3 regions of the Croceibacterium atlanticum genome follow, and region 1 is predicted to be linked to each of the others. Evidence: predicted binding sites of a transcription regulator. Region 1 holds the regulator's gene; each other region holds the start of a gene.

Region 1 (11,621 bases):
CCTGCGTTCCTTGCGATCCATTTTTTTTGACATTTTATTTCGCGATTTAGTGCAGCCATCACGCAGGTGCGCCGAACCATGCAAAGGCATGGCCGGCGGTTGAACCGCGATGAAAAGCTGGGCTACCCGGTTGTTTTCCTTGTTCTATGTAGAGCGATCTAGCTATGAAAGCTTGCCGACGCTAGATCGTTCCCATGCATATGCGTCATGATCCATCAGCGCCTGCCGCGCCTGAAATAGCCTTCGACGATTTCCTCAAGACCGATATCCGTGTCGGCACGATAGTAGAGGCGGAACCTTTCCCGGAGGCGCGCAAGCCGGCCTTTCGCCTGGTGATCGACTTCGGCCCGGCCATCGGGCGCAAGAAGAGCTCGGCCCAGATCACGGAGAATTACCGGATTTCGGATCTTGTCGGCATGCAGGTTGCCGCCGTGGTGAACTTTCCGCCGAGACAGATCGGCCCGATGATGAGCGAGGTGCTGACGCTGGGCTTTCCGGATGAACATGGCCATGTGATGCTGTTCCACCCGACCATGCCGATCCCCGATGGCGGGCGATTGTTCTGATTTTGGCGTTACTGTCCTACGCAGCTGAAATCTGCCAGTTTCCGGACTGGATCGGGCGCTGCGCGGGGATGGATTTTCGGCCCGTAGGACAGTGTTCCAAGTGTTCCAGGCCATCATGCCGAACAGGGAAATGCAGGAAGATATGACCAGTCTAACTCATCTGGATGACAAGGGCGCGGCGCGCATGGTCGATGTGGGCGGGAAGCCCGAAACCGGGCGCAGTGCCACGGCCACGGGGCGTATCCGCATGTCAGCGGAGGCGCTGAACGCAATCCGGGACGGAAGCGGCCCGAAAGGGGATGTTCTGGCCGCTGCGCGAATTGCGGGGATCATGGCGGCGAAACGGACGGGCGATCTGATCCCCCTCTGTCACCCGCTCGCGCTGGATGCCGTGACAGTGGATTTCACCTTCGAGGATGATGCCGTGCGCGCAAACGCACGTGCCAGCCTGACCGGCAGGACCGGAGTGGAGATGGAAGCGCTGACCGCTGTTTCCCTCGCCCTGCTCACCATTTACGACATGGGCAAGGCAATCGAAAAAGGCATGGTGATCGAAGAGATCCGCCTGCTCGAAAAGACCGGCGGCAAAAGCGGCGACTGGCGCGCCGAATGACCCTGCCCCAGCCTATCCCGCTGGAAGAGGCGCAGCAGCGATTGCTTGCCGGTGTCGAGCCGCTTCCCGGCGAAACGCTGCCCGTGTCCGATGCTCTGGGCCGATATCTGGCGGAACCTCTGGTCGCGTTGCGGCAACAGCCGGCATCGAACCTGTCCGCAATGGATGGATATGCGATGCGGGCAGATGATCTGGCCGGACCCTGGACCGTGGTGGGGGAAAGCGCAGCCGGCCACCCCTTTGGCGCGCCTTTGGAACACGGCCAGGCTATCCGCATTTCGACCGGAGCGCTGATGCCGGAAAATGGCGGTGCCATATTGCTGCAGGAAGAGGCGGAACGTCAGGGCAACGGGCTTGCCCTCGCCCCCAATGGTGAGGCGACGCCGCGCCATATCCGCCGCGCGGGTTTTGATTTTCGTCAGGGTGCGGAGCTTTTCCGGGCAGGCATCCGGATCGGGCCTGCCCAACTGGCTCTCGCAATCTCGGGTGGCCACGCGAATATTCCGGTTTCCCGTCTGCCGCGCGTCGCGGTGCTGGATAGCGGCGATGAATTGTCGGCAGATCCACGCGATTGTGCGATCCACCAGATCCCCGCAAGCAATGGCGCGATGATTGCGGCCATGGCCGCACCGTTTGCCTGCGCGATCGACCGTATCGGTCCGGTGGCGGACAATATGGCGGCGCTTTCCGCGGCACTTGCAGAAGCGGATCATGCCGATGTGCTGGTCACCAGTGGCGGTGCATCGGTCGGCGATCACGATCTGGTGCGGCCGGCTCTGGAGGCATGGGGGGCAGATATTCACTTCTGGCGTGTCGCGATGAAGCCCGGCAAGCCGCTGCTGGTTGCCCGGCGCGGTCGCCAGTTCGTGCTGGGCTTGCCCGGTAATCCGGTTTCGAGTTTCGTGACCGCATATCTCTTCCTGCTGCCACTCCTGCGTAAACTGGCCGGTGCCGCAGATCCCGTGCCCGCGCCTTTCCGGCTTTGGCTCGCGGGCGATCTGCCCCCGACTGGCAGCAGGCTGGAATTTGTGCGTGGCTTCACCGATGGCGAAACAATCGGCGCGGTGAGCGAACAGGACAGCAGCGCGCTGGCCGCTCTTTCACGGGCCAATGCGCTGATCCGGCGAGAGGTGAATTCTCCACCGGCGCATGCTGGCGAGATGGTCACTGCCTATCTGCTCCAGAATGGCGGAATTGCTTGACGAGTCTTTTTGGGTTGCCTAATTGTTCCGCGTTCGTTCCAATCTGGAACAAATAAGGAGAGTGGCTCAATGTTGACCGCAAAGCAGCACGAACTCCTGCTGTTTATCCAGCGCAGGCTTGAGGAATCGGGGATTTCTCCTTCTTTCGAGGAGATGAAGGAAGCGCTCGATCTGAAGAGCAAATCGGGCGTCCATCGCCTTATTTCCGCACTGGAAGAACGCGGTTTCATTCGGCGCCTGCCAAATCGCGCCCGCGCGCTGGAAGTGTTGCGTCAGCCGGAAAATCAGTCGCATTCGGCCAGGCCCGCCGTGAATGACACGGTGGCCAAGCTCACTACTCCGCCCCCTTCGGCGCCGGAGCCCGCCAATGATGTGATCGAGATTCCGCTTCACGGCCGGATCGCCGCCGGTGTGCCGATCGAAGCGCTGGAGGATAGCCGGACGTTGCCGGTTCCGGCTGCCTTGCTCGGCGCAGGTGAACATTACGCGCTGGAAGTGTCTGGCGATTCCATGATCGAAGCCGGAATCTTCGATGGGGATTATGCCCTGGTCCGGCGCACCAATACTGCGCGCGACGGGGAAATCGTCGTGGCTCTGGTCCGCAATGAGGAAGCGACGCTGAAATATCTGCATCATGAAGGCGGCAAGGTGCGGCTCGATCCGGCCAATCCAGCCTATGATGCCCAGGTCTATCTGCCCGAAGAAGTTCAGGTCCAGGGCAAGCTGGCCGGGCTTCTCCGGCGCTATCACTGATATTGTTCGGGGCTGGATGGTCAGCGGCCTTGCGCCGCTTGCCACCAGCCATGATTTCCCTGCCCCTCGGCAACGCTGGTCAGTTTCGGGCCGTCCAATACGATGGAAAGTCCGCCCGTTTCGCTAAGCATTCGCCGGTCGGCCTTCAGCCAGCGCGGCCGGCAGCTTGATGGCAGCCAGCGATCGGCAATCACGATGTCCGATCGTTCGCAGGCTGCGGCCAGGGCCCGTTCCGCCACCATTTCCCTGCTTCGGCTCATCAGCAGGATCCAGTCGCGTTCCCCTCGTCGGAGTGTGACGGTACAGAAATCGCGGCTGCAATCGGCTCCTGCCCAATTGGCCAGTGCGACAGGTTCTTCCTCGCTGCCGGCCATTTGCAGGAGGTTGTCCTTCGCATAATCGCTCCGGCTTTCCCTTAGCACCAGCAGCCGTTCATCCTCTCCGGTAATGCCTACATGGCGCCCGTCGCCTGAAATCAGGATGTCCGGAGTCGGCGTCATCAACAGCAGAACCGTTGCCAGCGCTGAGGGCGCCAATCCCCACAGCCGCACTTTCCCCCGCCAGAGTGCGAGCCATAATCCACCGGCGATGAAGAGCGCGAATGTGCCCTGCCCCATTTGCGGCATCAGCTTCACCGCCCCTGTCTGGCTGGCGGTGAAATGCGCAATCGCCAGAAGCATGTCGAGAGAATGGCCGACAAGCCACCAGCCCGGCGCCCCCAGCCCCGCAACATCCAGCAACAGGGCGATTGCGATCAGAGGCATGGAAACGAATGTCACCAGTGGAATCGCAATTACATTGGCCAATGCTCCGTAAACCCCTGCACGGTGGAAATGGAACAGCACAATCGGCATCAATGCGATCTCGATGACCAGGCCGGTAAGCAGCAGCATCGCCGCACGTCTTGATGTTACGGCAAGCCAGCCTTCATCACGCGGCCTCAGGAAGGCGCGGACCGGCGCCGCTTCGTGCAGGGCGACAATGGCGATAACGGCGGCGAAGCTCATCTGGAAACTCGGCCCGACAAGCGATTCCGGCCACAGCAGCAGCACGAACATCGCCGCCACGGCGACCATGCGCAGGCTGAGCGGCTCCCGCCCGAGTGCAAGCGCGCCGAGAACCAGCAAGGCGCCAGCGCAACTGCGCACGGTCGGAACCTCGGCACCTGTCAGCAAAGTATATCCGATCCCGGCCAAGGCTGCGATGGCTGCCGCCATAACCGGCAAACGCAGCCGCAAGGCCAGCCATGGCCATAGCGCCAACAGCTTCAACGCGATGAAATATGCAGCTGCGATGACTGCACTGACATGCAGGCCGCTGATCGAAAGCAGATGGGTTAGCCCGGCATCGCGCATTGCCTCTTCATCCATGGGCGAAATCGCGCCGCGATCTCCGCTGGCAAAAGCGGCAGCAATCGCGCCGGAAGAGCCGGGCAATTCGGCCCGAACATGGGCGGACAGCCGCCGCTGCAGATTCGCAATGAAGGCGCCGCCCTCGCCAGCTTCGATTACCTGGATTTCGCCGTTGACGCTCCCCGTCGCGGCCAACCCAGCAAACCAGGCGGCTTGCGAGAAATCATATGCGCCGGGCAGCATTGGCGGTGCCGGCGGCATCAACCGCGCGCCAAAGCGGATCAGCGCTCCTTCCGTGAGGTCTGGCCGGTCTGCGTCAAGCGGGACATTGATCCGCAATTTGATTGCCCGCTGCGTGTCCGGTTCTCTTGCGGCGAGAACAAGGCGAATGCGCTGTTCCGCCGGTTGTTCGATCCGTTCGAGAATTCGGCCTGTGAACTCCGCCGCCAGCGGCCGTTCGATTGGCTGTGCTCCGACCATTTCCGATCTGGCCCAGACGATCCCGACACCGGCCGCAAAGACCAGTCCGCAGCCGACAAGAACGGCCAATATGTGGGAGCGGCCATCCGCGCCGCGCAATGCGGCAGTGGCTGCCAGTGGGACAAGCAATCCGCACGCGATGGCCAATACCCATTCCGTGGAAGTGCCAAGTACGAACCAGGCAGCGATTCCCGCCGCGAAGAACACCGCCAGCCACGGCCCGCGCGCAAGCCCGGCATCTGCAAGGAATGCTTCGATTTTATTGCCCGCGCTGGACAAGAGCGCGCGCATTCGCCAAGGCGACTGCTGCGACGCAGCATGGCCCGTATCTTCCCCCAACGGAATGAGCGGTGATTGGCGCGTCGCCATGTTTGGTACTGGATAGAAAGTGGGTCGAGATGGCAAGCAATAGCGTGAATGCGGCGGCGGACAAGCCGGTCGTGACCCGCTTTGCACCCTCGCCGACGGGTTTCCTTCATATCGGCGGTGCCCGCACGGCATTGTTCAACTGGCTCTTCGCCCGCCATTTCGGGGGCAAGGCCTTGCTGCGGATCGAAGACACGGACCGGAAGCGTTCGACTCGCGAGGCGATCGACGCGATCCTTGATGGCCTTTCCTGGCTGAACCTGGACTGGGACGAGGAAACAGTCTTCCAGTCGGAACGCGGCTCACGCCATGTCGAGGTTGCCGAAAAGCTGCTCGAAGCAGGCCATGCCTATAAGTGCTACGCCACCAGCGAGGAGCTGGAGGAAATGCGCGCGGCCCAGCGCGCGGCCAAACAGCCGCTGCGCTATGATGGCCGCTGGCGCGATCGCGATCCTGCCGACGCACCGCTCGGTGCCCCTTTCGTCATCCGGTTGAAGACCCCGAATGAGGGGGAAACCGTCATCGAAGATGCCGTGCAGGGCCGCGTCACTGTCCGGAATTCGGAACTGGACGATTACATCCTGCTGCGGGCCGATGGTTCGCCCACCTATATGCTGGCCGTGGTGGTTGACGATCACGACATGGGCGTCACCCATATCATTCGCGGCGACGATCACCTGAACAACGCCTTCCGCCAATTGCCAATTATCCGCGCGATGGACGGAATCGAAGGCGGGTGGCCCGATCCGGTCTATGCCCATATTCCGCTGATCCATGGCAATGACGGGGCAAAACTGTCCAAGCGCCATGGCGCCATGGGCGTCGATGCCTATCGCGACGAATTGGGTATCCTGCCGGAAGCTCTGTTCAACTATCTGCTGCGCCTTGGCTGGGGCCATGGCGATCAGGAAGTTTTTACCCGCGAAGAGGCGATCGAATTTTTCACTTTGGACGGTGTCGGTCGCAGTCCGTCTCGCTTCGACATGAAGAAGCTGCTCAACATGAACGGCGATTATATTCGCGCTGCCGACGATGCGCGACTTGCCGGACTGATCGCACCCAAGATTGGCGCCAATGCCGATCTTGAACTGCTCACCCGGGCCATGCCCGTGCTCAAGACCAGGGCGCGGGACGTGAACGAACTGGCCGATGGCGCCGCTTTCCTGTTCAAGACCCGGCCGCTGCAGATGACCGAGAAGGCCCAGGCTCTCCTGACAGAGGAGGCATGTAGCATTTTGGCTCAGATTTCTGCGCGTTTGCACAGTGAACAGGACTGGACAAGTTCCGCCCTGGAAGCCAATCTGAAATCGCATGCGGAGGAACTCGGGCTTGGGCTCGGGAAACTTGCGCAGCCGCTTCGTGCGGCATTGACGGGGCAAACCACATCCCCGGGAATCTTCGATGTGCTGGTGCTCCTCGGCAAGGAGGAAAGCCTCGCGCGGATCGACGCGCAAGCCACCGGGGCAGGTAACTAGACTTTCGTTCGCAAGGAGACGCACTTTGTCTGACAAGCAGGCGCAACTGAAAGCCGGCGGGCAGGATTACGAATTCCCCGTCATGGAGGGCACATGCGGCCCGAACGTGATGGATATTCGCAAGCTCTACGGCCAGACCGGGATGTTCACCTTTGATCCCGGTTACAAATCCACCGCATCCTGTGAAAGCGCGCTGACTTTCATCGACGGTGAAGAAGGCGTCCTGCTCCATCGCGGTTATCCGATCGGCCAGTTGGCGGAACATTCTTCCTTCATGGAAGTGGCCTATCTGCTGCTGAATGGCGAACTGCCGAGCGGTGAGGAACTGGACAGCTTCACCTGGACGATCACACGCCACACCATGCTGCACGAGCAGCTGCGCCAGTTCTACCAGGGCTTCCGCCGCGATGCGCATCCCATGGCGATCATGTGCGGTGTTGTTGGCGCGCTGAGTGCTTTCTATCACGACAGCACCGATATTTCGGATCCGGAACATCGCCGCATTTCCAGCCACCGGCTGATCGCAAAGATGCCGACCATTGCCGCGATGGCGTATAAATATGCGATCGGTCAGCCTTTCCTGCAGCCCGACAATTCGCTCAGCTATACCGGCAATTTCCTGCGTATGACCTTTGGCGTTCCGGCCGAAGAATATGAGGTGGTTCCGGCGGTTGAGAAAGCCATGGACCGGATCTTCATCCTCCATGCCGACCACGAACAGAATGCGTCGACTTCTACGGTGCGCCTGGCCGGATCGTCGGGTGCGAACCCGTTTGCCTGCATCGCGGCGGGCATTGCCTGCCTGTGGGGCCCTGCCCATGGCGGCGCGAACGAAGCGGCGCTGAACATGCTCCGCGAAATCGGCACGCCGGACAGGATTCCGCATTATATCGAGCGGGCAAAGGACAAGAACGATCCGTTCCGGCTGATGGGCTTCGGCCACCGCGTCTACAAGAACTACGACCCGCGGGCGACGGTCATGCAGAAGACCGTGCGTGAAGTGTTCGAGGCGCTGAACGTGTCCGATCCCGTGTTCGAAACGGCCCTGCGGCTTGAGGAACTGGCGCTGAAGGACGATTATTTCGTCGAGAAGAAGCTGTTCCCCAATGTGGACTTCTATTCCGGCGTGATCCTTTCCGCGATCGGTTTCCCCACCACCATGTTCACGGCCTTGTTCGCCCTGGCCCGCACGGTTGGCTGGGTTGCCCAGTGGAACGAAATGATTTCCGATCCCGGCCAGGTCATCGGTCGCCCGCGCCAGCTCTATACCGGGCCGACGCAGCGCGATTACATTCCGGTCGACAAGCGCTGATCCATGCGGGCGTTCGGGATCATTCTCCGGACGCTTGGCATATTGCTGATTCTGGCCGGGCTCCTGTGGACATTGCAGGGGCTCGGCCTGATCATGTGGCCTGCGGAAAGCTTTATGCTGACGGACCGTTCATGGGCCATCCGTGGCGGGATGACTGTGGTTGCCGGGATATTGCTGATCCGCGTTTCAGCCCGCTTGCGGCGGCGCTGACTTAATCAGGCGTTTCGATATCGGCGGGTAGTTCCAGCACGAAACGGGCGCCCTGCCCCGGTGCGCTATCGACGGAAAGCTCCCCGCCCATGGCCCGGGCGAGCCTGCGCGAAATATACAGGCCGAGACCTGATCCGCCATCGCCCTTCCGGCCAAGCCGTTCGAACTTGCGAAACACCAGCTCGCGCTGTTCTTCTTCCAGTCCTGCGCCCTGATCGGCCACGATAATCCGGGCCACTGTGCCATCGCGTTCCGCGCGCAGCCAGATCTGAGAATTCTCCGGAGAATAGCGGATCGCATTCCCCAGCAGATTCAGCAGGATCTGCAGAACACGCCGGAATTCGCCAATGGCGGGGGCTGTCTCATCGGGTTTTGGTGCGTCGACTTCGATACCGCGCTCCTGCGCGCGCATGCTGAGAATACCGGCTGCCCGGCGCGCCAGATCGGTCAGGTCGATCCGGTCCGGCGCCGTCTGGAAATCTTCGCGTTCCACCACTTCGAGATCGGTCAGATCGTCGATCAGGGAGAGGAGGTGTTCTCCGGCAGATGCAATGTCAGCGGCATAATTGCTGTATTCTTCAGCCAGCGGTCCAGCCAGCTGGGTGCGAATTGTCTCTGCATTGGCGATGATTCTCGCCACGGGCTGGCGCAGCACAGGCGCCAGTTCCCGGCCGAGCGGGAGCGTAAACCCGGTTTCGCGCCGATCCTCTTCGGTCGGCGGCGGGGCGGGTTCCTTCATCGGCTCCTGCGCCACAAGGTGAAGTTCAAAACCGGCACTGCCGGGTTCCGGCCTGCCAAGCGGGATCAGATAGACCGTCCAGTGACGGTCCGATCCGGGCAGCATGGCCGTCGATCCATCCAGCAGGCGCCAATGCAGGGGTTGCTTGTGATCCTTGCCGGATAAGGCGACGAAATCGGTCCAGGGCTGCCCTGCCCCCTGGCGCATATTGCCGGCGATCTCCATCAGATCGGGGGTGTTGCATTCGATGGAGAGAATTTGCTGCTTCGGTCCAAGCCGGGCAGACAAGCCGGCCAAGTGCCGCGCAATGTCCCAGCGACGCTCGATCTCGCCGATGGTTTCCGTTTTGCGGAACTGATCGCTCTGCCAGTTCGAAATGCTGATACTGCATCCTTCTCCATCAGGATCGGGTGCAATTTCGGCCCAGGCGGTGATCCGTTCAACGTCGTCCTGGGCGCGGATCGCCCGCGCCAGACGCAAGCCGTAGAGGCGCGATTTGCGAACCAGCTCCAGCAGTGCAGGTATTGCGATCAAGCCCGGTAATTCACCGCCAATGCGCAATTGCAGGCTGGCAAGCGGCTCGTCAGCTTCGATCAGCCGATCCCGCCCGTCGCTCTTGCCGCGGCATATATGTGCGCCCGAACCGCTCACGCCCTAACCCTCACCAGCTTCAACCGGCCTGGCCTGCGCCAGCATGTCAGTAGCAAGTTCAGGAGAAATTTCATCCGGCATATCCGGCAAGGCCAGATTGGGGCGAATGGTTGCCAATTGCGCGCGAATTTCATTGGCTTCCAGCCCGGCCATCCGCATGGCCAGGGCGGTTCGTACCGGCGATGCCGAGCGCAGGGCGATGACAGTCCTGTCGCGATCCTGATCCGACGCCACTGCCAGAGTGGTTGCGAACAGCGCCAGCCCGGACATTTCCACACGCATTGCTGCCCCATCGTGCTTCCGCAGGCTGGTGGCGAGACGTGTGACGAGCCCGCGCCGTCCAAGCGCTTCGTCAAATGTCTTGCGCAAACTCTTGCGGGCTGAGCGAAAATTGTCCTGCTCAGTCATTTGCGCAGCCTTAAGGGCAAGCAAGGCCTTGTGAAACAAGTCACCCGGAAGTTCGCCCAGCGGCAGTTCCATACGCCGCTGATGCTGCATGAAACGGGCCTGCGCGGCCAGAAAGCGCATGGCAAGATCGGCAATTGTCTCGTCACCCGATGCCGTAAGTTCCTGCACCAGCGGAGGCAGCACCGGATCGATGGCGCAGCGTTCGGCCAGATCTTCCGTCAGGCGCCCTTCCAGCGCCATTGCATGTGCGTGGGCAAGCAATTCGTCATCCAGGCCCAAACGGTGCACCAGGCGTTCGATATGTTCTTCCAGAAAGGCGGTGCGATCTGCCGTACCTTCCGCCTGGGCAACGGCGAACAGCAACTGATCGGCAATGTCGAACAGCATACCCCGGACCCGCGCGATCACTTCATCGGTGAACAGCGCGGAATCCTCGCAACTCAGAAAATGACGCAGGACCGGACCCGTGCCGGCAAGCACGGTGTCGCCGCGCCGCAGCTCTTCACGCAGCGCTTCTTCCACAGATGTCTCGGCCTGCTTCGCCACCGGAGCCTCGTTCATCGGCCCGCATTAGCCGAATAGGGTTAAATGGGCGTTATGCCTGCCTTTGCGCGGCGATGGCGCCCATCGCCACAATCAGCAGGCCCGCCAGCATTACACCCGCTTCGGCGAGGCCGAAAGCGGCCGCGAGCGAAAATGCCAGCGCCAGCAGCGCTCGATCGCCGAGCAAGGCCGGCCAATCGCGCCTCCTGGCAATCCGCGTGGCACGCAGGGCGCCGACCAGCATGAGCGGCGGGAAAAGCGCATTCTGCCAGGTGCCCCCGATCGCAAGCGCGCCGCAGCCGACCAGCGCCAGGTCCACCAACCATGGCAACACACCCAGCAGGTCAAAACGGGCTCGTTCAAACACGAATGGTGCAGCCTTCAGATGGGCCAGCCCGCGTGCGAAGGATGAAAGGAAAGCGGCAATGGCCACAAGAGGGAGGCCGGCGGCAGGCGAAATTTGCCAAGCGATGGCCAAAGCGGCCAGCAAGAGCAATGGCACCGTGCCGAGTATGGCTGGTAAGGCGTTGGAAAACGATAATAATTTTGCCGCAGAGTGTCTTAGGATGATGCCGGCAAGCCTACCCGTCGCGGCGAAACGCTTTTCTACCGGGAGGTGGCTTTTCAACCAGCTCTCCTCCAGCGCTTGTGCATCGTCGTCATCGTCGATCAGTGCCCAGCTCGCTTCCCCGAGCAGGGCGTCGGAGAGGCGCTTTTCCGGGACGCGCGCCTGCAGCGCGATACGCAGCAGAGCAGCGTGAGGATCGCTATCGTCCGGCAGATCGGCAAGCCGTTCGACCAGGCCGCCGGGAAGGATCAGCGCGCCTGCCCAGGCCCGTTCAAGATCGATCCGTTCAAACCCCGCCGCCACGCCGGGCCCGGAAGAAAGCGTCAGCACCGTGCCGCCCTTTTCGAAAGCGGTCAAAGCCTCTGGCTCTTCAGCAAGAAGTC
Region 2 (6,299 bases), 530 kb from region 1:
TCAGCGGCCGTGCAGCGTTCCGCGCGGAAATGCCGACGCCATAGACGAGGGAGAGCGAGACGGTGAGCACCTGGATCGCGCCGGGCGGGTGGAGATAGATCGTCAGGGCCGCCAACAGGCCGCACAGGCCGGCAAAGGCATAGGCGCCGGCTTCAAATATCCGTTCCAGCTTTCGCGCATCATGGTCCAGCGCATTGCGGTGCATCCGGTAATACAGGACGAACCGGACGATTCCTGTCAGGGCGAGCGCCACGCCAACCGCGGTAATGACCGGATTCTGCGTGGCAATTGCCGCCGTGATTCCGCCCATTGCACCCGTCAGTACCGCCATCATCAGGCTGGTCGGCTGATTGTATAATGTTTCCACCAGCTTCAGGCGCACGTCGTCATCACGGTCATTGCCGCCGAAATGTTTCAAGTAGATCTGGCGCCAGCGCTTAATGGCTACTCTCCTCGCCCCGCCGGGTTAATGGCAAGAGATCACCGAGTGGTTAATGGCCGTGTAACGGATCGGGCGTGTCGGTCAGGTGCCGATGCGCGGTTCCGCATCCAGTGCATTGGCCATCCGGCGGTCCAGCGCGCGGCAGATTTCCAGCCACCAGAGATATGCCTGTTGATCGCCCTGACGCTGGGCCTTGTGCGCCTGTTGCCGGGCATTGCGCGCCGCGGCCATGCCATGCTGCGCGAAATGCCGCAGGGCGGCCTGCAACATAGGGTCGTTCAACTGGTCCGTGCCATTGTCATTCGCGGCGATTCCGCAAGCTTCGCGGGCATCCTGTGGGGCGAGGCGGGTGCCATAAGCGTGGGGTGGTGCTGCAAAGCGGATCGACATGAATGGTTCGCTCAACCTCTGGAATTATCGCACCGCGAACTGCGGTTCTTCCGCCGTGCTAAGGCTGTCGCTCTAAGCTGTGGTTCGCAGCTATGGTTTCCAGATTACATCAGGATTTTAAGAATTTGCTGCGGCCCGCCTAGGGCTTGTCCAGCCATTGCCCGCTGCGTGCATATTGGGGCTTCACCGTGCCGGACCGGTCCAGCGGATTCGCGCCCGGCGGCTGTGCAATTGCGGGCTTGGTCCCGGGGAACGGCTCCGGAATGGAAACCGGCTCATACCCCGTCAATACGGCCGCAGCCTGCACGCTTGCCGAAGGCGCGGCCACCCCGGCTTTCGCGGCAGGGGGCGCGGGCAGATAAGGCGCGGGCAGCGGTTCCCCGCCGGCATAGGCCCGCGTGAAGGCAGATGAAGTGCCCGCCATGCCGCGCCAGCGATAAAACCGATGCGCGCCGATTGTTCCGACCGGCTGCAGGCTGCCTGCCCAATGCGGATTTACGGCCAATGTATGATAATGGGTGGCAAGGCCGACCGGCTTGTAGACGGCCCCTGACAGCGCGGCGCGGGCGACTTTTGCCGCGCGGTCCCACCAGCGTTTTTCGGGCTGCCGCGCCAGCGATCCGTCGCAGGTGAAAGTGAACTGGCAGCCGGTGCTGCGGTCCGAGCCCTGGAACACGACGCCGCAGATATTATCCGGATAATTGCCATTGGCGACGCGGTTCAGGACCACTTGCGCCACTGCCTGCTGGCCGGCATCGGGTTCCAGCGCGGCTTCGTAATAGATGGCCATGGTCAGGCATTTCTGCGCCCGCACCCGGTCCAGCGGCGTGCCATCCGCCAGCATCGGGCGGGCCGGTGCGTCTGCCGGATTCGCATCGCCCCCGGCGGTGTCACGGTCCGCGATTACGCTATCACCCTGCGGCAGATAGGGAAGATCGTCGAGATAGTAGAAAGCGGAACCGGGGAAGCTTTCGCCCGGTGTCTCGAAACCCATGGGCGTGACCTGCGGAACCACGGCGCCCGCATCGGAAAAGTTCCAGCCCTGCGGTGCGACAATTGCCGGCAATGCGATTGCCGCGCCCAGCACGGCGATGCCTTGCCGACCGACCGACCGGCGGCGCGCCGAAATCGGGCGCGACCGCCCGCGACGGGTCAACTTCGCGTGGAAGTCCTGCGGGATCGTGTCGATTGTTGGCGAATGATCGCCCAAACCCGGTTTCCTTCATCTGCCGCCGGCTGCCGCCGGGCGCGCCAGCGGCGCGTAGTCCCTCTTGGGCGGCAAGGCAGCGCATCATTGCGCATCGTGCCAGATGAAGACGAATGCTCTCCAAACCGTTACCGGGCCGAGGCAAGGAATCAGGCTCGCCTTGTTTCGAGCTGATGGCGGGCCGGGCGGGGGTCCTCATATTCCCCTTCCGCCCAGATCGCGGCGCGGCGCTCGCTACGATAGACAAGACCGCGTGCATTCACGCCCGAAGCCTGATGATAGCCTAGTTCTTCGGCAATCGCGTCATAATCCGCGGCGGCAATCGCCTCGTTCAGGCGGGGGCTGCGATCTTCGGACAGATTGCCTTCACCCACATTATAGACGAGGTCCACCAGCGCATCGAATTCATGCTGGTATAAAGGCAGATCGCCGGTCAGCCGCATCACGGCGCGCTTCGCCTCTTTCAGATCCTCTTCCAGGAAATCCAGTATCCGGTCCTGCCCGACGCGTTGGCCAATGCGCAGCCCGTCCGATGCCGCGACCAGATGGCCCACGCCGACAGTGGGGTTCCCCGCCGCATCGCGATAGACGGTGTGGCGCACCCCTTCTTCCTCCACCAGTATTTCCATCAATGCATCGCTCGGCTGCATTTCGGCGGCCGGTTTGCGCTCTTCCGGGCCGATCATCTGCATGGCGAAGGCGGGTTGCGATTGCGGGGCCTGGTGCATCGCCCCTGCGCTAAGGCCCATTACCCCGGCCGAAAGGGCGAGGGCGGCCTTGCGCTTGCGCCGATGGGGCATGCGCGCGGCCCGTCTTGCCCGCCGTTCGGAACGGCGTTGCCGCATCCGGCCTATCAGCGTGCGCACCTTTTCGCGCCTGCCCCTGGGGTTGCGGTCCTTGCGGTCGGTTCGTGCGGGGGAGGGGGTGCTGCTGGTTTGCGCTGTGGAAGCGATAGGCGACTTCTCCTTTTCCAGTTGGCGAAGGGGCGATGTCCTGCCTGCAATGCGTGCCCGTTGGACACGGCAATTGCGGCTTCAGCCAATTAACGGCTGGCCGGGGTGAAAGGTCCGGAATTTCATCAGGTGTTTGAATTAAAAGGGGTTCGCCGGTTCAGAGCGGATAGGTGACGACCGGCTGATAATGCGATCCTTCGCGGCCCAGCGTGCTTTCATACAGGGCCATTTCCCGCACTATGAAAGGCTGGGCCTCCAACGCGCCATGTGCGGCCAGCCAGTCCCCGATCTGGCCGCTGGAAGAATTGAGCCGGGCCAGCGTGACATGCGGCGTGAATTTGCGCGTTTCAGGCGCAATGCCGACTGTGCGGCAGGCCCGTTCCACTCGCCGTTGAAGATCCAGCAGTTCAGGCTCCGCCACCACCCCGGCCCATGCGGTGTGGATCCGCCCCTTCTTTTCGAAATGGCCCACGCCCTTGATCTGCAAGGGAAAGGGTGCCGCTTTCACTCGCGCCAGTTCCGCCGCCAGATCATTCGCCAGGGGCACATCGACATCGCCGACAAAGCGCAGCGTCAGGTGCAATTGTTCATCCGATTGCCAGCGCGCCGCATCGATCCCCTCCATCGCATCATGCAACACATCGCGGACGATTTCCGGCGGGCGAATGGCAACAAAAAGACGGGGCATGGCTGGGCGGCCTTATCTCAGGACGAGGGGCAAGATGCAAAGTTGCATCTGCCATGTCACGTTCCCACATCCTCGGCAGAGTTCGGGCCCGGCAGAGTTCGGACGTATCCCCCGTGCCCCTTGACCGGCACGAACATTTGCGGAACATCACGCCCTTATGAGCCTTACTACCATTTCCGTCCGCGGCGCGCGTGAACATAATCTCAAGGGCGTCGATATCGACCTCCCTCGTGACAGCCTGATCGTGATCACCGGGCTTTCCGGCAGCGGCAAGTCCAGCCTCGCTTTCGATACGATCTATGCCGAAGGGCAGCGTCGCTATGTGGAATCGCTCAGCGCCTATGCGCGGCAGTTCCTCGAAATGATGCAGAAGCCCGATGTCGAACATATCGAGGGGCTGAGCCCGGCGATTTCGATCGAGCAGAAGACGACCAGCCGCAATCCGCGCTCGACCGTCGCGACCGTGACCGAGATCTACGACTATATGCGCCTGCTATGGGCGCGGGTGGGCGTGCCTTATTCACCCGCCACCGGCCTGCCGATCGAAGCGCAAACCGTGTCCAACATGGTGGACCGGGTGATGGCATTGCCCGAAGGGACGCGGCTTTACTTGCTGGCGCCCGTCGTGCGCGGGCGGAAGGGTGAATATCGCAAGGAACTGGCGGAGTGGCAGAAGGCCGGCTTCACCCGTGTGCGGATCGACGGCGAGATCTACCAGATCGAGGACGCGCCGACGCTGGACAAGAAATACAAGCATGACATCGAAGTCGTAGTGGACCGGCTGGCCGTGCGCGAAGGGATCGAGACGCGGCTGGCGGATTCCTTCGAAACCGCGCTGAAACTGGCGGACGGGCTGGCTTATGTGGACCTGGCCGATGGCAATGTTCCCGGGCGCGAAGCGGAAGAAAGCGGCGGCAATCTGAAAGGCGCGGGCGTTCCTGCCAACCGTATCGTCTTTTCCGAAAAATTCGCCTGCCCGGTCAGCGGCTTCACGATCGAGGAGATCGAACCGCGCCTGTTCAGCTTCAACGCGCCGCAGGGCGCCTGCCCGACCTGCGATGGTATCGGGGAAAAGCAGCTGTTCGATCCGCAGCTCGTCGTCCCGAACGAGGAACTGACGCTGAAAAAGGGCGCCGTGGTGCCCTGGGCCAAGAGCAATCCGCCGTCACCCTATTACATGCAGGTCCTTTCCAGCCTGGCGAAGGCGTATGATTTCGATCTGGAAACGCCGTGGAAAGATCTGGAGCCGGACCAGAAGATGATCATCCTCCACGGCACGGGCGGCATGCCGGTGGAGCTGACCTTCAAGGACGGGCGCAAGGAATATACGGTACGCAAACCCTTTGAAGGGGTGATCGGCAATCTCAACCGCCGCCTGATGCAGACGGACAGCGCCTTCATGCGGGACGAGCTGGCAAGGTTCCAGACCGCGCAGCCCTGCGAAACCTGCAACGGCGCCCGCCTGAATGAAAAGGCGCTGGCGGTGAAGGTCGCGGGCGAACATATCGCGGCGCCGGTCAGGCTGTCCGTTTCCGATGCGCTGCAATGGTTCACCGCCCTTCCGGAAAAGCTGAACAAGCAGCAGCAGCAGATCGCCAGGGCGATATTGAAGGAGATCGTGGAACGGCTCGGCTTCCTCAACAATGTCGGGCTGGATTACCTCAATCTCGATCGCACCAGCGGCACCTTGTCCGGGGGCGAGAGCCAGCGCATCCGCCTCGCCAGCCAGATCGGCAGCGGGCTGTCCGGCGTGCTCTACGTGCTGGACGAACCGAGCATCGGCCTGCACCAGCGCGATAATGACCGGCTGCTGGAAACGCTCAAGCGGCTGCGCGACCTGGGCAATACGGTGATCGTGGTGGAGCATGACGAGGATGCGATCCGCGCCGCCGATCATATCGTCGATCTCGGCCCCGGCGCGGGCGTGCATGGCGGCGCGGTGGTGGCGCAGGGCACGCTGAAACAGATCCTCAAGTCGAAAACCAGCCTCACCGCCGCCTATCTCAACGGCACGCGCGAGATCGAGGTGCCGGCGAAGAGGCGCAAGGGCAATGGCCACCAGATCACCGTTCACGGCGCCACGGCCAATAATCTGAAAGGCGTCACCGCCTCAATCCCGCTCGGCACGTTCTGCTGCATCACGGGCGTGTCCGGTTCGGGCAAGTCCAGCTTCACGATCGACACGCTCTATGCCGGTGCGGCGCGGACGCTGAACGGCGCGCGCGTGGTTGCCGGCCCGCATGAAAAGATCACCGGGCTGGAATATTGCGACAAGGTGATCGAGATCGACCAGTCGCCCATCGGCCGCACCCCGCGCAGCAACCCGGCCACTTATACCGGCGCCTTCACCCAGATCCGGGACTGGTTCGCCGGCCTGCCGGAAGCGCAGGCGCGCGGATACAAGCCGGGCCGGTTCAGCTTCAACGTCAAGGGCGGCCGGTGCGAGGCGTGCCAGGGCGACGGGCTGATCAAGATCGAAATGCACTTCCTGCCCGATGTCTATGTCACGTGCGAGGAATGCCACGGCAAACGCTACAACCGCGAAACGCTGGAGGTGAAGTTCAAGGGGATGAGCATCGCCGACGTGCTCGACATGACGATCGAGGATGCGGAAGAATT
Region 3 (6,299 bases), 450 kb from region 1:
TCGGTGATGACGACGAGTTCGAGGCTGGGAATGAGAGAGGTAAGGCGGCCGAGCCCATAGGGGCCGATCAGCAAACCGATGCACAGGAAACCCAGCACCGGGCTGATCCGCAGCCGCCGCACCAGCGGGACGATCAGCCCGGCTGCGGCGAGGAAGATCAGAACTTCGCGCAGATAGGGTATTCCGGCGTGCAAGGGCCTCTCCTGTGCGGTTTTCCGGGCGGGACATCAGCTGGCGTGGGGCTGCACCGCAGGAAACACGGGACCCGTCAGAGGATCAAGCTTCCATGGCTCTTTCTCCCGGCAGAAAGAGCTTCAGGCGAGTTTTACGAAACTGTCGATCACCCGCTTGGTGCCGCTGTTTTCGAATTCGATTTCCAGCTTGTTCCCTTCCTGATCGGTCACTGTGCCATAGCCGAACTTGTCGTGGAACACGCGGGCGCCGATGGCGATGTCGCCGCGTGGCTTGGCGGCGAAACTGGCGGCGCTGCGGCCCGGCTCCTTCAGCCTTTTGGGCGTGGAATCATATCCCGTGCTGAGTGCGCGCTGCCAGCCGGGGCCGCGCGACCGGGCGCGTTCGGGCCGGTCGCGGGAAACGTGGGCAAAGGGATCTTCCTGCTCGCTCCAGTTCGCGCGCCACAGGGATGCACCCCCGCTCATCGTGCTTTCCACTTCCACGTGCTCGTCGGGCAGTTCCTCTATGAAGCGAGACGGGATGGAACTGGTCCACTGGCCGTAAATCCGCCTGTTGGCCGCGTGGAAGATGGTGCAGCGGCGGCGCGCGCGGGTGATCGCCACATAGGCAAGGCGGCGTTCTTCCTCCAGGCTGGCCAGCCCGCCTTCATCCAGCGAACGCTGGCTGGGAAACACGCCTTCTTCCCAGCCGGGCAGGAAGACATGATCGAATTCCAGCCCCTTGGCCGCATGCATGGTCATGATGGTGATCTTTTCCTCATCATCGGCCGCGTCATTATCCATGACCAGGCTGACATGTTCGAGGAAATCGCCCAGCGTTTCATATTCCTCCATCGCCCGGGCCAGTTCGACGAGGTTTTCCGCACGTCCCGCGCTTTCGGTGGAACGGTCCGCTTTCAGCATCGCGTCATAGCCGGTTTCCTCCAGCACGGTGCGCAGCAGTTCTGACGGAGTGACTTTTTCGGCCATTTCACGCCAGCGCAGGAAATCGCCCATCAGCGCGCCAATCGTCCCGCGCGCGCGGGCGGGCAGTTCGTCCGTATCCGCCAGATCCAGCGCCGCGGCTGCCAGCGGCAGGCCCTGCCGCCTTGCATGGGCATGCATCTTTTCCAGCGTCTTGGCCCCGAGCCCGCGCTTTGGCTGGTTGTAGATCCTTTCAAATGCGAGATCGTCCTGCGGCTGGGCGATTACACGCAGATAGGCCAGGGCATCGCGGATTTCGGCCCGTTCGTAGAAACGGAAGCCGCCGACGATGCGGTAATTGAGGCCGATCTGGATGAAACGGTCTTCGAATTCGCGGGTCTGGTATTGGGCCCGGACAAGGATCGCCACTTGTTCCAGCGGTGCGCCTTCGCGTTCCAGCCGCTCGATCTCCTCACCCACGCGGCGCGCTTCCTCCGGCGCGTCCCACACGCCGACGATGCGCAGTTTCTGCCCTTCCGGCAGTTCGGTCCACAAGGTCTTGCCCAGCCGCTCGCTATTGGCGGCGATCAGCCCGGAGGCGGCGGCGAGAATCTGGGGGGTGGAGCGATAATTCTGTTCCAGCCGGATCACTTTCGCGCCGGGAAAATCCTTCTCGAAGCGCAATATATTGGCCACTTCGGCCCCGCGCCACGAATAGATCGACTGGTCATCATCCCCGACGACACAGATATTCTTCCGTTCCTGCGCCAGCAGCCGGAGCCACAGATACTGGACGGCATTGGTGTCCTGATATTCGTCCACCATCACATATTTGAAGCGCTGCTGATATTGCGCCAGCACGCTCCTATCGCGGCGGAAGATATTCAGCATGTGCAACAGCAGATCGCCGAAATCGCAGGCATTCAGGCTCTTCAGCCGATCCTGATAGAGCCTGTACATCTCCTGCCCGCGGCCATTGGCGTAACTTTCATTTTCCAGCCGGTCGAGGTCTTCCGGATTTAGACCGCGATTCTTCCAGCGGTCGATCAATCCGGCCAACTGCCTGGCGGGCCAGCGCTTTTCATCCAGTTTCTGATCCGCGATCAATTGTTTCAGCAGGCGCTGCTGATCGTCCGGGTCGATGATCGTGTAATTGCTTTCCAGCCCGACCAGTTCTGCATGTCGGCGCAGCATCTTGGCGCAAATCGAATGGAAAGTGCCGAGCCAGGGCATCCCTTCCACCGCTTCCCCGATCAGTTGACCGACACGGTGGCGCATTTCGCGCGCGGCCTTGTTGGTGAAGGTGACGCACAGGATCTCGCTCGGCCATGCCTGGCGGGATCGGATCAGATAGGCCAGCCGCGCAGTCAGCGCCGCGGTTTTCCCCGTGCCCGCACCGGCCAGCATGAGCACGGGGCCATCCGTGGTCAGCACGGCTTCCTTTTGCGGCGGATTCAGGCCGTCGAGCCAGGCGGGGGCAGCTTCCGGGGGAGTCATGGGCGAGGGCAGAGGCGTATCGTTCACAGCGAACAGCTAGGGAACATACGCAATGCGCGCAAGCATGAGCCATGCCAGGGATCGGAACCAGCCGGAGAACAGGCCGTCTGTCTGGAAAGAGGGTTCTGCCAAGGAGGACTATTCATGCGAAATACGATCTTCATCGGCGCCGTCGCCGTGGCATTGGGGGCGGGTGGTGCGCCGCTTGCAGCGCAGGCGGATATTCCATCCACCGAAGTCCTGGCAGAGCGGCAGGCGATCGTGGAGAGCTGGCCAGCCCCCCAACAAGCCTCTTACGAGAGGCTCCCGTCCGATCTCCGCGAATATTTCTGGACCTTGCCCGCCATGCAGTGGGAGGCTTTCTGGATCTTGTCCCAGGAACAGGTCCGCGGGATCATGCGATTGCGGCCTGAAGAGCAGGAACAGGTGTGGCGAGAGATCGAATACAAGCTGGCCACGCTCGACCCGAGCGAGTTCGAAGGACGGCCGACGATCACCTATACTATCCCCAACAATTACGGGCCGCCGCCCGCTTCTGCGCTGAACAGGGATTATCCGGTGTGCGGCGGCGATATCCAGGACGAGTGCATTTCTCCGGGTGAGGCCGAAGATGCAGGCGAACCGGGCAGCTGACGCAGCAGTCCGGGGTAACGATCAGCCTTCCGGTTCGGGCGCGCGCAGAAGCGTGATTCGCGCTGCGCCGCTTTCGCGTTCTGCCTCAACTTGCAGGGAACGCACATTCGCATCCTCCCCCCGGGCCGTTTCCAGTGCGATCCAGCTGGCCGGGCCGATCCAGCCGAGGCGATTCAGCTTGTCGAGCGCCACTGCGCCGGCCCCGCTGCCATAGGGCGGATCGAGCAGGATCAGGTCCACCGGCTTGGGCGCCTTGCCAAGCTGCATCACCGATATTGCGCGCACATCGCATTGCGGCTGGGCTCGCAAGGCGGCGATATTGGCGCGCAGCGAACGGAGAGCGGCAGCATCGTTTTCCGCAAACAGGCAATGCGCGGCCCCGCGTGAAAGCGCCTCCAGCCCGAGCGCGCCCGATCCGGCGAACAAATCCGCGACCGTCAGCCCTTCGAATGTGCCCAGGCGGCTGGCGAGCATGGAAAACAGCGTTTCGCGCGTGCGGTCTGCCGTGGGCCGCGTGGCATCGCCTGGGGGCGATTTCAGCGGACGGCGGCGCCATTCGCCGGCAATGATCCTCATCCGCGCTTCCCCTTCTTCAGGGAGGAGCGGAAACGTTCGAGATCTTCCTTGCGGATTTCCACCGCGGCGCCCTTGGGCAGGTCGAGCAATTCGAAAGGACCATAGGCAGTGCGTATAAGGCGCGAGACCTTGAGACCGAGATGTTCGAGCACGCGGCGGATTTCGCGGTTCTTGCCTTCGGTCAGGCTCATTTCGATCCAGTGCTGGCGGCCGCTGCGGCGTTCCAGATTGGCTTCGATCCGGCCATATTTCACGCCGTCCACCTCGATGCCGTCAAACAGGTCTTCCAGCTGCGGCTGCGTGACTTCGCCGAATGCGCGCACGCGATAAGTGCGCGGCACTTCGGATGAAGGCAGTTCCATCGCGCGTTTCAGCTCTCCATCATTGGTGAGCAGCAGCAGGCCTTCGGTATTGAGATCGAGCCGGCCCACCGGCATCAGCCGCGGAGTGCCGGGCGGCAGCGAATTGCGCAAAGCCGAATAGATCGTCGGCCTTCCGCGCGGGTCACGCTCTGCCGTGATCAGCCCCGCCGGTTTGTGGAACGCGAACAGGCGCGTTCGTTCCGGCTTGGCCACGGGATTGCCATCCACTGTCACGCCCCGAAGGCCGGTGAGTATGGTTGCCGGCGTATCCAGCACCTTCCCGTCGAGCGCGATACGCCCGTCGGCAATCATGCGTTCCACTTCGCGGCGACTGGCCACGCCCGCACGGGCGAGCAATTTCGCTATTCGGTCGCCCTTGCCGGGCTCGGTTTCTGACATGCCCGCGCCATAGCGGTGCGCGGCGAGGTTTCATAGCGGGCGTGACGTTTTGCCAACCGAGACCAATGGCGGAAAGGATTGCGCGGCAGGCTTTCCCGCGGAATCTCCTGCCGCTAGGATGCGGGTTCAAATCGGGTTCCGCCGGGCCAACCGGACGGACGATCCCGAATAATGAAAGGGCCGCATGGACCAGCCGAGCGAACAGTCGATCCCAGCCGAACGGCGCAGCCTCTGGGAATCGGTGCACCCCTATCTGGAGAAGGAATCGCTCGCCTCCTTCTTCCTCGGCGTGTCTTCCGGCTTCCCCTTCGCCATGATCGGCGCAACGCTGACCACGCGCCTTGCCCAGAACGAGATCGACAAATCGACGATCACGGCCTTTGCGCTGGCTTTTTTTGTCTACAATCTCAAACCCTTATGGGCGTGGGTGGTCGATGGTGTCAGGCTGCCGATTATCGGCGCATTGGGACAGCGCGTTTCCTGGATGGTCGTGGCCGGCCTGCTGGTGATCGCTGCCACTTTCAATCTGGCGCTGGTGGATCCGGGGGCGGATATTGCCTGGACCGCCACATCGGCGGTGCTGGTGGGCCTGGCGGGCGCCACATTCGACATCGTGATCGATGCCTATCGTATCGAAACGCTGAAACCCTATCAGCTCGGCACCGGATCGGGGATGAGCCAGTATGGCTGGCGAGTGGGGGCTGCGGCGGCGGGTGCTCTCGCGCTGGTGCTGGCCGCGCGATATGGCTGGTCGATCGCCTATATGGCCTGCGCGATATTCGCTCTGCCGGCCATGATTACCGCATTGGTCCTGGGAGAGCCTCCGCGTCGGCAATTCGTGGCGAAGAAAAAGGGATTCGGAGAGATCTGGAACTCGATCTCCGGTCCCTTCGTCGAATTCTTCCGCCGTTCAGGGGCCTGGCTCGTCCTGCTGTTCATCCTTGTCCACAAGATCGGCGATACGCTGGCCAATCTGACTTTCCGCCTGCTGTTCGACGATCTGGGTTTCTCCAATGACGAGATCGCGATCTACGATATCGGCGTCGGGTTCTGGGCGCTGATCATCGGCGTGTTTGTTGGCGGCATTCTCTATTCCAGGCTGGGCCTGAAAAAGGCGGTGCTGATCGCTTTGGTGCTGATGTGCATTTCCAATGCCAGCTTTGCCCTGCTGGCGATGGCCGGCCATTCCAATATCGGCATGGCGGCGGCCATCGGGTTCGAGAATTTCGCCAGCGGATATGGCGGCATCGTGGTGGTCGCCTATTTCTCCGCCTTATGCGATCTGCGGTTCACCGCCGCCCAATATGCGCTGATTTCAGCCGCTGCGAGCGCGGTCGGCCGATTGCTGACCGCCGGGACTGCCGGCAGCCTGATAGAAGCGATGGGCTATGTGAATTTCTACGTCCTGACGACGTTTCTGGCCGTGCCCGGCATCGTGCTGTTCTGGTGGATGATGCGCACCGGGCTGGTCGATGCGGCCATGGGAACGGCAGGCGAAGTGGGCGAAGGGGATGCGCGGTCCGATCCGTAATTTACGGATCGGAACCGGCAATCAGTCCGGCACTTCCTCGTTCTTCTGCAGGACCTTGCCCGCCAGATAGAGCGATCCTGCGATCAGGACCGGCAGGCCGTCATCGGGGATGTTCTTCAACGCCGTCATGATATCGGGCGCCCACACTGCCTTGTCGGCATAGGATTCCGCGCCATGGGCATCGCTGCCGTCAATGGGGACGGC

What was found. Region 1 encodes LexA, which represses DNA repair genes until DNA is damaged. Its sites were predicted from a motif close to GTTCCNCNCTTGTTCT; they were not measured.
Region 2: the regulator LexA is predicted to act here: its motif matches at 3,811-3,826, upstream of uvrA (excinuclease ABC subunit UvrA).
Region 3: the regulator LexA is predicted to act here: its motif matches at 2,624-2,639, upstream of WYH_RS00880 (ATP-dependent helicase).

Annotation. Positions count from the first base shown of each region.
Region 1 covers NZ_CP011452.2:621,644-633,264, forward strand. The annotation lists gene WYH_RS02975 (PilZ domain-containing protein) at 1-33, opposite strand, end outside; gene WYH_RS02980 (tRNA-binding protein) at 195-566, shown strand; gene moaC (cyclic pyranopterin monophosphate synthase MoaC) at 709-1,179, shown strand; gene WYH_RS02990 (molybdopterin molybdotransferase MoeA) at 1,176-2,381, shown strand; gene lexA (transcriptional repressor LexA) at 2,451-3,134, shown strand; gene WYH_RS03000 (ComEC/Rec2 family competence protein) at 3,155-5,257, opposite strand; gene gltX (glutamate--tRNA ligase) at 5,365-6,807, shown strand; gene WYH_RS03010 (citrate synthase) at 6,833-8,119, shown strand; gene WYH_RS03015 (hypothetical protein) at 8,123-8,329, shown strand; gene WYH_RS03020 (sensor histidine kinase) at 8,331-9,719, opposite strand; gene WYH_RS03025 (hypothetical protein) at 9,723-10,688, opposite strand; gene WYH_RS03030 (hypothetical protein) at 10,723-11,621, opposite strand, start outside.
Region 2 covers NZ_CP011452.2:98,461-104,759, forward strand. The annotation lists gene WYH_RS00570 (putative bifunctional diguanylate cyclase/phosphodiesterase) at 1-418, opposite strand, end outside; gene WYH_RS00575 (hypothetical protein) at 524-832, opposite strand; gene WYH_RS00580 (cell wall hydrolase) at 972-2,042, opposite strand; gene WYH_RS00585 (lysozyme) at 2,189-2,905, opposite strand; gene thpR (RNA 2',3'-cyclic phosphodiesterase) at 3,150-3,680, opposite strand; gene uvrA (excinuclease ABC subunit UvrA) at 3,838-6,299, shown strand, end outside.
Region 3 covers NZ_CP011452.2:170,131-176,429, forward strand. The annotation lists gene WYH_RS00875 (monovalent cation:proton antiporter-2 (CPA2) family protein) at 1-194, opposite strand, end outside; gene WYH_RS00880 (ATP-dependent helicase) at 315-2,594, opposite strand; gene WYH_RS00885 (hypothetical protein) at 2,739-3,227, shown strand; gene rsmD (16S rRNA (guanine(966)-N(2))-methyltransferase RsmD) at 3,249-3,803, opposite strand; gene WYH_RS00895 (pseudouridine synthase) at 3,800-4,564, opposite strand; gene WYH_RS00900 (AmpG family muropeptide MFS transporter) at 4,749-6,095, shown strand; gene WYH_RS00905 (bifunctional folylpolyglutamate synthase/dihydrofolate synthase) at 6,117-6,299, opposite strand, start outside.